Regions from separate parts of the Delftia sp. K82 genome, predicted to be linked through region 2. Evidence: predicted binding sites of a transcription regulator. Region 2 holds the regulator's gene; each other region holds the start of a gene.
The links. The regulator HrcA, encoded in region 2, represses chaperone genes, less so after heat shock. The targets are predictions, from matches to a motif close to TTAGCACTCNNNNNNNNNGAGTGCTAA.
Positions count from the first base shown of each region.

Region 1: the regulator HrcA is predicted to act here: its motif matches at 1,995-2,021, upstream of rpoH (RNA polymerase sigma factor RpoH).
Region 3: the regulator HrcA is predicted to act here: its motif matches at 2,581-2,607, upstream of KDK82_RS00585 (co-chaperone GroES).

Region 1 covers NZ_MYFL01000003.1:1,168,458-1,172,863, forward strand. The annotation lists gene KDK82_RS22100 (tripartite tricarboxylate transporter substrate binding protein) at 1-922, opposite strand, end outside; gene rpoH (RNA polymerase sigma factor RpoH) at 1,020-1,964, opposite strand; gene KDK82_RS22110 (HAD domain-containing protein) at 2,944-3,420, opposite strand; gene KDK82_RS22115 (helix-turn-helix domain-containing protein) at 3,487-3,822, shown strand; gene KDK82_RS22120 (hypothetical protein) at 3,786-4,217, opposite strand; gene KDK82_RS22125 (DNA-binding protein) at 4,395-4,406, shown strand, end outside.
Region 2 covers NZ_MYFL01000001.1:418,756-423,161, reverse strand. The annotation lists gene KDK82_RS01850 (CHASE2 domain-containing protein) at 1-2,141, shown strand, start outside; tRNA gene KDK82_RS01845 (tRNA-Arg) at 2,216-2,292, opposite strand; tRNA gene KDK82_RS01840 (tRNA-Ile) at 2,470-2,548, opposite strand; gene hrcA (heat-inducible transcriptional repressor HrcA) at 2,616-3,620, opposite strand; gene KDK82_RS01830 (recombinase family protein) at 3,935-4,406, opposite strand, start outside.
Region 3 covers NZ_MYFL01000001.1:133,867-138,272, reverse strand. The annotation lists gene KDK82_RS00605 (efflux transporter outer membrane subunit) at 1-802, shown strand, start outside; gene KDK82_RS00600 (hypothetical protein) at 943-1,269, shown strand; gene KDK82_RS00595 (nuclear transport factor 2 family protein) at 1,372-1,839, opposite strand; gene KDK82_RS00590 (TetR/AcrR family transcriptional regulator) at 1,925-2,509, shown strand; gene KDK82_RS00585 (co-chaperone GroES) at 2,695-2,985, shown strand; gene groL (chaperonin GroEL) at 3,032-4,406, shown strand, end outside.

The sequences.
Region 1 (4,406 bases), on a different contig from region 2:
CCAGGCCCTCGGGTGAGCTGCCGACAGCCTGCCAGCCCTGGGCGGCCAGGCGTGCACGCATCTCGGGCGAGCGCACGATCTCGCTGACCGCTTCGGCCAGCTTCTGCACATGGGCGGCGGGCATGGCCTTGGGCGCGGCCACGGCGTTCCAGATCTCCAGATCGAAATCCCCCACGCCCAGCTCCTTGAGGCTGGGCAGTCCCGGCGCCAGCGGGCTGCGCGCGGCCGAGGTCACGGCCACGCCGCGCAGCTTGCCGGCCTGCACCTGGGCCATGGCCAGTGCGGGCGGCAGCATGGACAGCTGCAGGTCGCCCCCCTGGATGGCGTTGAACACCTGCGGATAGCCGGGGTAGGGAATGTGTTCGGGCCTGAGCGCGGAGCGGCTCTTGAGCAGCTCCATGCCCAGGTGGCCCACCGTGCCCACGCCTGGGGAGCCGTAGCTCCAGCGGCTGCCAGCCTGGGCCGCGGCCTCCAGGAAGGCGCGGCCCTCGGGCGCGCCGGCCGGAGCCACCAGCACCAGGGGCGCCACGCCGATCAGGCTGACGGGCTGCAGGTCCTTCACAGGGTCGTAGCGCACGGCGGGGTTGAGCAGGCGGGCAATCGTCAGGTTGCCGTTGATCATCACGCTGAAGGTATGGCCGTCGCGCGCACGGGCCACCTGCTCGCCTGCGATGTTGCCGCCTGCGCCCACCTTGTTCTCGACGATGACGGGCTGGCCCAGGTGCTTTTCCAGGGGCTCGGCCAGTGCGCGCGCCGTGAGGTCCGGGGAAGATCCTGCGGGAAAGCCGACGATCAGGTGCAGCGGCTTGCTGGGCCAGTTGTCGCCCGCCACGGCAGCGCAAGGCAGCAGGGCCGAAGCCAGGGCGGTGGCCAAGGCATTGGCGAAGAGACGGCGTAGTGGCGAGATGGCGCTGGCGGGCATGGGGTACGTGGGGGCCGCAAAGGCTGCGGGCAATAAAAAACCCGGAGATTATCCGGGTTTGTCGTGAAGCGGCCTGTCAGCCCAGGCCGTCAGGCCATCAGGCGAACTCGGCCAGGGCCTTCTTCATCTTCTTCATGGCAGCCACCTCGATCTGGCGGATGCGCTCGGCGCTCACGCCATACACGGCGGCCAGCTCATGCAGCGTCATGCCGCCCGAGCCGTCGTCGTTGACCTTGAGCCAGCGCTCCTCGACGATGCGGCGGCTGCGGTCGTCCAGCGAATCCAGCGCCATGGCAATGCCGTCGGTGGCCAGGTGGTCGCGCTGGCGCGACTCGATCATGGCCGTGGGTTCGTGTGCGCCATCGGCCAGGTAGGCGATGGGGCCGAAGGCCTGCTCGCCATCGTCGCTGGGCGAGGGGTCCAGCAGCACGTCGCCACCTGCCAGGCGCGTTTCCATCTCCATGACTTCTTCGCGCTTGACGTTGAGCTTCTCTGCCACGGCGTCGATCTCGCCCGAGGTCAGCGTGTCACGCAGCATGGCGCCGTCCTCGGCCATGGCGGCGTCGGACTTCAGGCCCTGCTTCATGGAACGCAGGTTGAAGAACAGCTTGCGCTGGGCCTTGGTCGTGGCGACCTTGACCATGCGCCAGTTCTTGAGGATGTACTCGTGGATCTCGGCCTTGATCCAGTGCATGGCGTAGCTCACCAGGCGCACGTTCTGATCGGGGTCGAAGCGCTTGACGGCCTTCATCAGGCCCACGTTGCCTTCCTGGATCAGGTCGCCGTGCGGCAGGCCGTAGCCCAGGTACTGGCGCGAGATGGACACCACCAGGCGCAGGTGGGACATCACCAGACGCCCTGCGGCGTCCAGATCGCTGTGTTCTTTGAGCTTGCGGGCGTAGTCCTGCTCTTCCTCAAGGGTGAGCATGGGCAGGCGGTTGACCGCGGAAATGTAGGCATCCAAATTGCCCAGAGGCGGCACCAGGGCCCAGGGGTTAGCGGGTGCCAAGGTGGTCGCAATGGAGCCGGAGGCGTTTGTCATTGCAGAGTTCCTTTCTTCCATTCCTTCATATTAGCACTCGTTATGACCGAGTGCTAAAGCCAAAGTTCCGTGGGTTTTTCAGACGGTTGCACTCATTTTTGGAGTGCCAAAAGTCGTTTGTGCCTAGTCTGAGCGATTTTTGGAAACCCTGCTTGCCAGCGGTGGGCGCATATTGCTGGGAGAGCATTACAGTTTTTCCAGCAGGCTTTCAATCTGCCTGTCGATTCCCACCGAGTTTTGAACTTTTCTCACTCAGTTTTGAACTAATTTCTTGTCGATTCGCTTCGTAAGTCATTGATTTAAATGAATATTTTTGCACTCTGAACTTGCCTGGCGAGTGATCAGGGCCGAGAAATGCCAAGTTTTGAGGTGCCTATCCCATGGCTTACATTCGCGAGCCCTGCGCCCTGCGCCCTGCGCCCTTCGCCCTGCGCCCTGCGCCCTGCGCCCTGCGCCCTGCGCCCTGCGCCCTGCGCCCTGCGCCCTGCGCCCTGCGCCCTGCGCCCTGCGCAGCAGCGGATCTCTGTGGGAGCATCGAATCAGTCGGTAAGACGCCCTCCCAGGCTCCGACAGGTCAGGAGTTGCGAAAAGTTCAACTCGCTATGAGAGTCACAGCGGGTCCAGACTGGGCGGTCCAGGTACATGTAAGTCCCTGATCTGCCTCATGTGCAGAGACAACCCTCGGTGAACATCGACACTGGATCACCTCGGTGCGGCTGCATTTTTTGCACCTTCTATGGCAGATCCCTGAGGGATATCGAAAGGTTCACACGCTCAGCGGGGCGAACGCAGGTCCTTATCTCGACAACGCTTTTTGCCTCTCAGTTTTGAACTCCTCGGCTGGAAACCCTCTGAATTTTGAACTCTTCCCGCCGCTTCTCACTGAGTGTTGAACTATCCGCAGGTTGTGATTAAATTTTCAGCAGATCACGGTGTCTGAGTGCAGGCGCTATGCGGCCACATTTCAGTGTGGATGTCATCAGCTGGTGAGCCGATGAAGGCGAGCAGCAAGCTGTGGTGCGACGCCTTCAGTAACGCCTTCGAGGCCGTTGGTCACGAACAGGGAGCCGCAAAATGGCATGAACAGCCAAGGACGGTCGTCCACTGCCAGCCAAGGCAGGTGGGCTGAATTGTTAGCCCACAGCCAAGCCCGGCATTCAGCTTGACGGTGGTAGCCCAGCAAAGTGTTTGGAACATCACGCAGCTCGGGATAGTGGGGGGTGACGCCCAAAATTCTGTCCGCGATGTCTGGTGAGAAGTGCTTTCGAAGCTTCTCAACTGGCGCTTGCAAGCGCCAGGTACTTGAAATCACCACCAAACATGTCGACGCTTGACGCAGGAGATCTTCCATCAACGGCAGGCAGCAGAAGTGCTTTGACTCGTGACAGAACTCAGGGTGCAGCACCCCATCGAAGTCAAGGAAAACTATGGGGGCTGCGATTGATGGCAGGGACATAGCAAAACCTTAGATGAGACTAGTTGGTCGTGGTCTTTTTGGTCTCACTGGGCGGAAATCGAGGCGATGCAGCCTCGCAAACATGTTCCCACTCGAGCCGACTTTGGCCACGCGCTTCGACAGCTGCGTGCCCTGCGCGGTTTGACGCAAGAGGACATGCTGATGGCAACCAGCAGGCGTCACATGAGCAGAGTTGAGCAAGGCCATCAGATACCGAGCGTTCGCGTTATTGAGGCATTGGCCGAAAGCTTGCAAATTCATCCATTGACGCTCATCGCAGCTGCATACTGCGTTAACTTGGACGAGGCGTCGATCAAGCTGATCACAGATACAGTACAGCTTGATCTTCAACGCATGGTGCAGGATCACATGGAGAATGGCTCTGTGAGTGAGTTCAGCTGAACAAGCTCGCGCAGGCTTTGCATGAATCCTGCCCCCGATGTCCCATCTTCTCGACGAAGTAGTCTGCTGACTATTTCATGGTCTACGGAGATGCTCAGCAGCGTCAAGACCTCGTGCAAACTGGCCATATCCGCTTCTCTGGAAAGATCCTCCGGCAGGGAAGCACCTGCCTTGGACAAGAGCAGAAGGCCCAAAGACAGGGCGGCACTACCATCGCCATGCTTTGAGTTCCATCCCTTGCCCGCCAGCAGGTCTCGGAGCTGGTCTGAAAGCAGGAGCAACTGGTGGTCCTTCAAGGCATCAGGCAGGGCTGCTTGCCAGCCATGGGCGCTGATGCACTTGGCAAGCTCGTGTTCATCAAATTTCCCAAGAAGACTTTTCTCAACTGTAAGCATGATCGTTCATCCGTTCGTATGAGACTATTTGGTCTCGTGCACAAGTGATGCATGCGAAGATAGCGCAGTACGGCGAGCGGTTGCGTCTTGCGCGCTCGCGCATCAAGTAACAGGAAGCCGTGAGTTGCCTGACCGAATGATGCAGGCAACCAATCTGTTGCCCAATGCAGAGGGGTTTTGAATTTGTTG
Region 2 (4,406 bases):
TCGACGATGCCAGCATCGACGCCATTGGCCGCTGGCCCTGGCGTCGCGCATTGCACGCTGGCCTGCTGGAACGCATCAGCCAGGCACCGCCGCGCGCCATAGGCCTGGACGTGATGCTCAGCGAGGAAGACCTGGACTACCCCGGCGACGACCTGCTGCTGGCGCGCGTTCTGCAGCGCAGCGGCCGCACCGTCTTGCCCGTGGCGCCAGGCAGCGGCCCGCTGCCGGCCTTCGCACAGGCCGCAGCGGCGCTGGGCCATACCCAGCTGCCCGTGGACGCCGATGGCGCGGTGCGCGGCTTCCATGCCATCGAAGGCAGTGCGCAGCAGCCCTGGTGGCACATGGCGCTGGCCCTGCACTGCGTGGGCGAGAACGGCCGCGCATGCGCCCGCCCGGAGCCCGTGCCGCCCATGGACCCCGACTCGCCCTCCTGGCAACGCCGCCAGCAGGAGATCATTGCCTTTGCACAGGCCAGGCCGGAGCAAGGCGCCAGGGACCGCTCGCCCTTCACCACCTATTCCTACATCGACGTGCTGCGCGGCCGCATTCCTGCAGCGGCATTCCGCGGCAAATACGTGCTCATCGGCACGACGGCCACCGGCCTGGGCAGCCGCTTCACCGCACCGCTGGGCACCAGCGCGCGGCCCATCTCCAGCGTGGAGATGCTGGCCCATGTGCTCAACGGCAGCCTGCAGGGCTCGCATGTGCATCCCGCGTCGGCCACGCTCAACCGCGCGCTCAATGCGGCAGCCGTGCTGCTGGCCCTGCTGGCCCTGGCCTGGCTGGGCCCGTCGGGCGGCATGCTGGCCTGCGCGCTGCTGGCCCTGGCCTGCCTTTCGCTGGCCGGGCTTGCGCCGCGCCTGTGGCAGGTGCAGACGGCGCCTGCAGCCGGCCTGCTGGGCCTGGCCCTGGCCTATCCGCTATGGAGCTGGCTGCGCCTGCGCGCCGCCGCGCGCTTTCTGGCGCTGGAGCTGCGCGACCTGCAGGGGCAGGGCCTGCCCACCGCGCTGCGCCTGGGCGGCGATCTGCTGGACCAGCGCATCGCGGCCGTGGAGCAGGCTTCGCGCCAACTGCGCGCCCTGCACCATTTCGTCAGCGAAAGCCTGCGCCAGCTGCCCTCGCCCACCTTTGTCTGCGACCGGCAGGGCCATGTGCTGCTGGCCAATGCCGCAGCCCACGCCTATGCGCGCAGCCTGGGGCATGGCCTCAGGGCCGGCGATGCCCTGCCCCGGCTGCTCGATGGTCTGCGGGCACTGGAGACGGCAGCCGGCGCATCCGCCGGCCAGCCCTTGCTCACGCCCGAGGCACTTGCCACCCACGGCCTGCCGCCCAGCAGCGAGGGGCGCGACCCCATGGGACGCAGCCTGATGCTGCTGACCCAGACCTTCGAGGCACCGCCCACCACGGGCTGGCTGATCACCCTGGTCGATATCAGCGATCTGCGCAGCGCCCAGGCCCAGCGCGACCAGGCCATGCAGTTCATCTCGCACGACATCCGGGCGCCCGTGGCATCCATCATCACCTTGCTGGAGATGCAGCGCGGCGCCATACAGGCGCCCGACCTCGGCCTCCTGCTGCCGCGCATCGAAGGCTATGCCCAGGCCTCCCTGCAACTGGCCGACGATTTCGTGCACCTGGCACGCGCCCAGCGGCAGACGCTGCGCCGGGAACGGCTGGACCTGGGCCTGGTGCTGGACCAGGCCGTGGAAAGCTGCTGGGCCCAGGCCTCTGCGGCCCACGTGCAGCTGGAGTTCCACCTGCCCGAACAGGAATGCCCCGTGCTGGGCGATGCGGGCATGCTCCACCGCGCGGCCGTCAACCTGATCGGCAACGCCATCAAGTACGGAGCGCGCGCAGATCAGGCAAACCCCGCCACGGTGCAATGCCTGCTGCGGCAGGACGCAGGCCATTGCCGCATCACCATCCGGGACCACGGGCCCGGCATGGATGGGCAGGCCGTCGCCCGGCTGAGCCAGCCGTTCGAGCGCCTGGACCATCACCAGCACCTCGACGGCGTGGGCCTGGGCCTGGCCTTTGTGCGCACCGTGGCCGCCCGCCATGGCGGGCGGCTTGAGATAGAAAGCACGCCCGGCCAGGGCAGCGCCTTCAGCATCGTGCTGCCGAAAGCAGAAAAGGCCTGACTGGCATTTCAGGGATGCAGATGCGGAAAACGAAAAAGCCCTGAAGTCTTTCAACTTCAGGGCTTTGCGTTTTTTGGTGCGGCTGGCAGGAATCGAACCCACGACCCCTTGGTTCGTAGCCAAGTACTCTATCCAGCTGAGCTACAGCCGCAACGCTTCGCATTGTAGCAGCGGGTTTTGGGGCTCCCGGACAAAAGCGCCATATTTCTGCAAAAAACCCGGCGACCGCATTCCCTGGCAACCGGGCGATGGCCCGCCATGCGGCAGCCGTGCGCCCAGCAAAAAAGCCTGCCGCCCGGAAAGGCGGCAGGCTTTTCATACCAATGGATGGTAGGGCCTCCCAGAGTCGAACTGGGCACCAACGGATTATGAGTCCGCTGCTCTAACCAAGCATGAGCTAAGGCCCCTGATTCACCAAGGCAGCACGGATGCAGTCCATGGCAAACAACTATTGTAGAGCCTAACCCGCAGGACTCAGCGCTTGTGACTCAGCGCATTGCTGACGAGCTTGGAGGTGATGTCCACGATCTGGATCATGCGGTCGTAGTGCATGCGGGTGGGCCCGATCACGCCCAGCGTGCCCACCACCTTGCCGTCGAGCTCGTAGGGCGCGCTGACCACGGACAGCTCCTCGAAAGGCACGACCTGGCTTTCACCGCCGATGTAGATGCGCACGCCTTCCGCCTGGCTGGAAAAATCCAGCAGCCTGAGGATCTGGGTCTTTTGCTCGAACAGGTCGAAGGCGCGGCGCAGATTGCCCATGTCGCTGGAGAAATCGCTGACCGACAGCAGGTTGCGCTCGCCCGCGATGACCACGTCCTCCTGGGCGCTGGTCATGGCCTCCGTGCCGATGTTGACGGCCGCCTGCATGAGCGTGGCCACCTCGCCGCGCAGCAGCTCCACCTCGCCCTTGAGGCGCTCGCGCACCTCTTCCATCGCCAGGCCCGCGTAGTGGCTGTTGAGGAAGTTGGAGGCTTCAATCAGCTGCGAGGACGAGTAGTCCACGTCGGTGAAGATGACGCGGTTTTGCACGTCACCGTCGGGCGATACGATGATGACCAGAAAACGCCGCTCCGAAAGCCGCACGAATTCGATGTGCTTGAACACCGAGGTGCGGCGCGGCACCAGCACCACGCCCACGAACTGGGAAAGGCTGGACAGCAGGTTGGCGGCGTTGGCGATGACTTTCTGCGGCTGCTCGGGCGCGAGCTCGGGCGTCACGATATCGGCACGGTCTGCAGTGAGCATGGTGTCCACGAACAGCCGGTAGCCCCGGGCGGTCGGAATGCGGCCCGCCGAGGTGTGCGGGCTGATGATCAACCCCAGGTCTTCGAGGTCAGCCATCACATTGCGTATCGTGGCAGGCGACAATTCAAGCCCCGACGCACGCGACAGGGTTCGCGAGCCCACAGGCTGGCCGTCAGCGATATAACGCTCGATCAGCGCTTTGAGCAACAACTTGGCACGTTCGTCGAGCATGTGATGATTTTACTTATGTAAGGCCCAACAAGCAGCCCGGAGAACCCGGGCTTTTTCATGCAGGCGTGGCGAAGGCGCCATGCGATATCCTGCACCCCATGACCTCAAGCCAAGCCGCCCTGCTGATTCTGGCTAGCGCCGCCGCGGTGTACATCACTGCGCGAATCGCTGCGAGGATAAATGCACGTCGCCGACGAAAAACTCTGCTGCGATCTCGCAAGAGCCAGCAGAGTTTTGACCCAAAGTCTACGATTTACAACCCTCGGCCATACCGAGGCACAAACCGTAGGCGCAAAGATTGAGGATCGGAACGGTCAAGGACCTGATTGACGCAGCCAACGGCCCCGACCCTCAAAGCGGTGGATCGCATCTCGCAGGCAAGCAACAGACACGCCCCACATCTCAGCGAGCTCAGGTTGCAGATACGCACCAGAACGCCAGAGCCGCACAATAACCTCAACGTCCTCATCATCGATAGAGCGTTTCCGCCCCCAGGTCTTGCCGCGCGCCCTCGCTGCAGCTTGCCCAGCCATGACCCTCTCTCTGATCATTGACCTCTCAAGCTGAGCAACAGCGCCGAGTACTTGGAACGTAAATTCACCAAACGGGCTCGACGTGTCCAAGGGTTCAGTGAGACTGCGAATACCAGCACCTACAGACTTGAGCCGCCGCTCAATGGCCAGCAAGTCATGCAAACTGCGGGCAATGCGGTCCAGTTTCCAGACTACCAAGGTGTCGCCCTGTACGAGACTGGTGAGAGCCTCCTGCAATTGAGGCCGAGGCCCG
Region 3 (4,406 bases), 280 kb from region 2:
GGTCGAGGGGGCGCTTGCGCGGGCGCAAGCGACCATCCCGCCGCTGGAGACCGCGCTCGAGGCCGCGCTCAACGCCATGGACGTGATGCTGGCCACGGCACCCGGCACGCACCGGGCAGAGCTGGCCGATCCCCGCCCGGTCCCCGTGCTGCCAACCCTTTCCCTGGCAGAGGCGCCCGGCGATCTGCTGCGGCGACGCCCGGACCTCATCGCGGCGGAGCGGCGCCTGGCAGCGTCGAACGCACGCATCGGCGTGGCGATTGCCGAGTACTACCCGAAGCTGTCGATCAGCGGCCTGATCGGCAGCGCCACCTCCATCTCCGCGGGCAATCTCTTCAGCGCCGGCGCGTCGCAGGCAACCGTTGTGGGCGGCTTGCGCTGGCGGCTGTTCGACTTCGGTCGCATCAACGCACAGATCCAACAGGCGCAGGCACAGGAGGCGGAAAGCCTTGCCGCCTATCGCCAGTCGGTACTGCGCGCCACGGAAGAAGTGGAGAACGCCCTGGTGTCTCAGGACAAGCGGCAGGAGCTGATGGCCGTGCTCGCCAGGGGTGCGGATGCGCTCACGCGGGCCCGGCAGGCCGCAGGCGCCGCCTACGACAAGGGCGTGGTCAGCCTGATCGAGGTACTGCAGGCGGATGAAAGCCTGCTGGGCGTGCTGGATGCACAGGCGCAGGCCCGGATGGAGTCGGCGCGATCGACGGTCGCGATCTTCAAGGCGCTGGGCGGCGGCTGGACGCCGGAGCCTTCCAGGGCAGTGGCGGCCGCCAGCCACGGTCTGCCCGCCAGCGTTGCCCGCTGAACCTGCCACTTCCCGAAAGGAGCCCCCTTTCCACACAGCAAAGAAACCGAACACCCCTGCGGGACATGCGGCCCAAGCGACCTGCCCAAGCAGGCGGCTGAAGCCATGGCCCGGCTCCACCAACCCCCATCCGTCAAACCATGTCAAACACAACCCTCTCCCCCACCGTTGCTGCAGCCGCACGCCTCCTGAAGCCGGCGCTTGCGGCCATCGCCTTCTCGACCTGCTTCGCAGCCCATTCACAGCCGCAAGACGCCTTGGCAGCCACATCGGACGCAGCGCTTTCCCGTGCCGAAGTCATCGCCGATCTCGCACTCTGGCGCCGCGCCGGATTGGACCGCCATGCGGAGATATCGATCTCCTACGGAGTCGAAACGCAGGAATATCGGGCCGCATACCAGGAGTACCTGCGCCTTCGCAACAGCGAGGCGTTTCAGGCGGAGGTCCGCAAGGCGTTGAGTCGGTAAGGCGGAGGTCCGCAAGGCGTTGAGTCGGTAAGGCGGAGCCCCTCCCCGCCCAGGCCATCGCGGCAGCGGCTGGCTGCCTAGGGACGTGGCCCGGGGCTTTGCCTACAGGCCCAGGTCGGACAGACCGGGGTGGTCATCGGGGCGACGCCCCAGCGGCCAGTGGAACTTGCGCTCCGACTCCTGGATGGGCATGTCGTTGATGCATGCGAAGCGCCGGCGCATGAGACCGTCGGCCTCGAATTCCCAGTTCTCGTTGCCGTATGACCGGAACCAGTTCCCGGCATCGTCGTGCCACTCATAGGCGTAGCGGACTGCGATCCGGTTTTCCGCGTACAGCCAAAGCTCCTTGATCAGCCGGTAGTCCAGCTCCTTCTTCCACTTCCTCTCAAGAAGGGCCTGGGCCTCGGCGCGGCTGTTGGCGAACTCCGCCCGGTTGCGCCATTTCGTGTCGGGGGTATAGGCCATCGCGACCTTGGCCGCATCGCGTGTGTTCCATCCATCCTCGGCCAAACGGACCTTTTGGACGGCGCTTGCGAGCGAGAACGGGGGCAGGGGTGGGCGAGTTTCCATGATGTGACCTTTTGAAGAGATGTAGAACGATCTGTCTACATGCGTCACTCTAACGGAGGTGGAACGATCTGTCTACAATGTCTTCATGAAAACTTCCCAGCCATCTCTCGAGTCATTGCCGCCCCGCGAGCGCATCCTGGTGGCAGCCCATGGCCTCTTCTACGCGGAGGGCATCCGGGCCACGGGCGTGGACCGGATCATCGAGCGGTCGTCGGTCAGCAAAGTCACCTTCTACCGCCAGTACGCCAGCAAGGACGACCTGATCCGGGCGTACCTCGACTACCGCCATGAGCGGTGGATTTCCTGGTTCCAGGCCAGCCTGGCGCAGGCGACTGACGCGGGCTCGCCAGCGTTGGAGGCCCTCGCAACCACCCTCAGGAGCTGGTTCGGCCAGCCCGACTTTCGGGGCTGCGCCTTTCTCAATGCCGCTGCCGAACTGGGCTCGTCCGACCCTGAGATCCTGGCAACGGTCCGGCGGCACAAGCAGGAAATGTCGTCCGTGCTGGATCGCCTGTTCGGTGGCCATCCCGTGTCCGTGGGCGCTGCGCTCACCCTGGCGGCGGACGGCGCCATCGTCCATGCGCAGATGGGTCAGCCGATCGATGAAGTCATGGAGAACTTCAAGGCAGCGGCAGCGGGGGTTGTGAATCTGCCCCTGCCCTTGCGCTAGTGCCGCACCGGGTGTGCCGTCTTGCGGCACATCGACCCTACCCCTTGAATCCTGGCCGAATTGCCTTATTATTAGCACTCGTTGGGTATGAGTGCTAACAGTCCTCTGTCCCACATTGCTTCGAATGTCGGCCCGCCGGGCCGGCAAGTCTTTGTTTCAACTTTGTTGATGATTTAGGAGTTGGTATGAACCTGCGTCCCCTGCACGATCGCGTGATCGTGAAGCGCCTCGAGAACGAAACCAAGACGGCTTCGGGCATCGTGATCCCCGAGAATGCCGCCGAGAAGCCCGACCAGGGCGAAGTGCTGGCAGTGGGCCCCGGCAAGAAGAACGACAAGGGCGAAGTGATCGCTCTGAACGTGAAGGTCGGCGACCGCGTTCTGTTCGGCAAGTACAGCGGCCAGACCGTCAAGGTCCATGGCGACGAACTGCTGGTGATGAAGGAAGACGACCTGTTCGCAGTCGTCGAAAAGTAATCCGCGCTTCGAAACCGCACTTTCCAACTGAATCCGGAGAATTGAAATGGCAGCAAAAGACGTAGTTTTCGGCGGCGAAGCACGCGCCCGCATGGTTGAAGGCGTGAACATCCTGGCCAACGCGGTCAAGGTCACCCTGGGCCCCAAGGGCCGCAACGTGGTGCTGGAGCGCTCCTTCGGCGCCCCCACCGTGACCAAGGACGGTGTCTCGGTCGCCAAGGAAATCGAACTCAAGGACAAGCTGCAGAACATGGGCGCCCAGCTCGTGAAGGAAGTGGCCTCCAAGACCAACGACATCGCCGGTGATGGCACGACCACCGCCACCGTGCTGGCACAGGCCATCGTCCGCGAAGGCACCAAGTACGTGGCCGCCGGCCTGAACCCCATGGACCTCAAGCGCGGCATCGACAAGGCTGTCGCCGCCCTGGTGGAAGAGCTGAAGAAGCAATCCAAGGCCACCACCACCTCCAAGGAAATCGCCCAGGTCGGCTCGATCTCCGCCAACTCCGACGAATCCGTGGGCAGCATCATTGCCGAAGCCATGGACAAGGTCGGCAAGGAAGGCGTGATCACCGTTGAAGAAGGCAAGTCGCTGGCCAACGAACTCGACGTCGTCGAGGGCATGCAGTTCGACCGCGGCTACCTGTCGCCCTACTTCATCAACAACCCTGAAAAGCAGGTTGCCCTGCTGGACAACCCCTTCGTGCTGCTGTTCGACAAGAAGATCAGCAACATCCGTGACCTGCTGCCCACGCTGGAAGCCGTGGCAAAGGCCGGCCGTCCCCTGCTGATCATTGCAGAAGACGTCGAAGGCGAAGCCCTGGCAACGCTGGTGGTCAACACCATCCGCGGCATCCTGAAGGTTGTGGCTGTCAAGGCTCCTGGCTTCGGCGACCGCCGCAAGGCCATGCTGGAAGACATCGCCATCCTGACGGGCGGCAAGGTCATCGCTGAAGAAGTGGGCCTGGCGCTGGACAAGGTGACCCTGGAAGACCTGGGCCAGGCAGTGCGCATCGAAATCGGCAAGGAAAACACCACCATCATCGACGGTGCTGGCCAAGCTGCTGAAATCGAAGCCCGCGTCAAGCAGATCCGCATCCAGATCGAAGAAGCCACCAGCGACTACGACCGCGAAAAGCTGCAAGAGCGCGTGGCCAAGCTGGCTGGCGGCGTTGCCGTGATCAAGGTTGGCGCTGCCACCGAAGTCGAAATGAAGGAAAAGAAGGCCCGCGTTGAAGACGCCCTGCACGCTACCCGCGCTGCTGTGGAAGAAGGCATCGTGGCCGGCGGCGGCGTGGCTCTGCTGCGTGCCAAGCAAGCCGTGGGCGACCTGAAGACCGGCGATGCCGAGCAAGACGCAGGCATCAAGCTGATCATGAAGGCCATCGAAGCGCCCCTGCGCGAAATCGTGGCCAACGCCG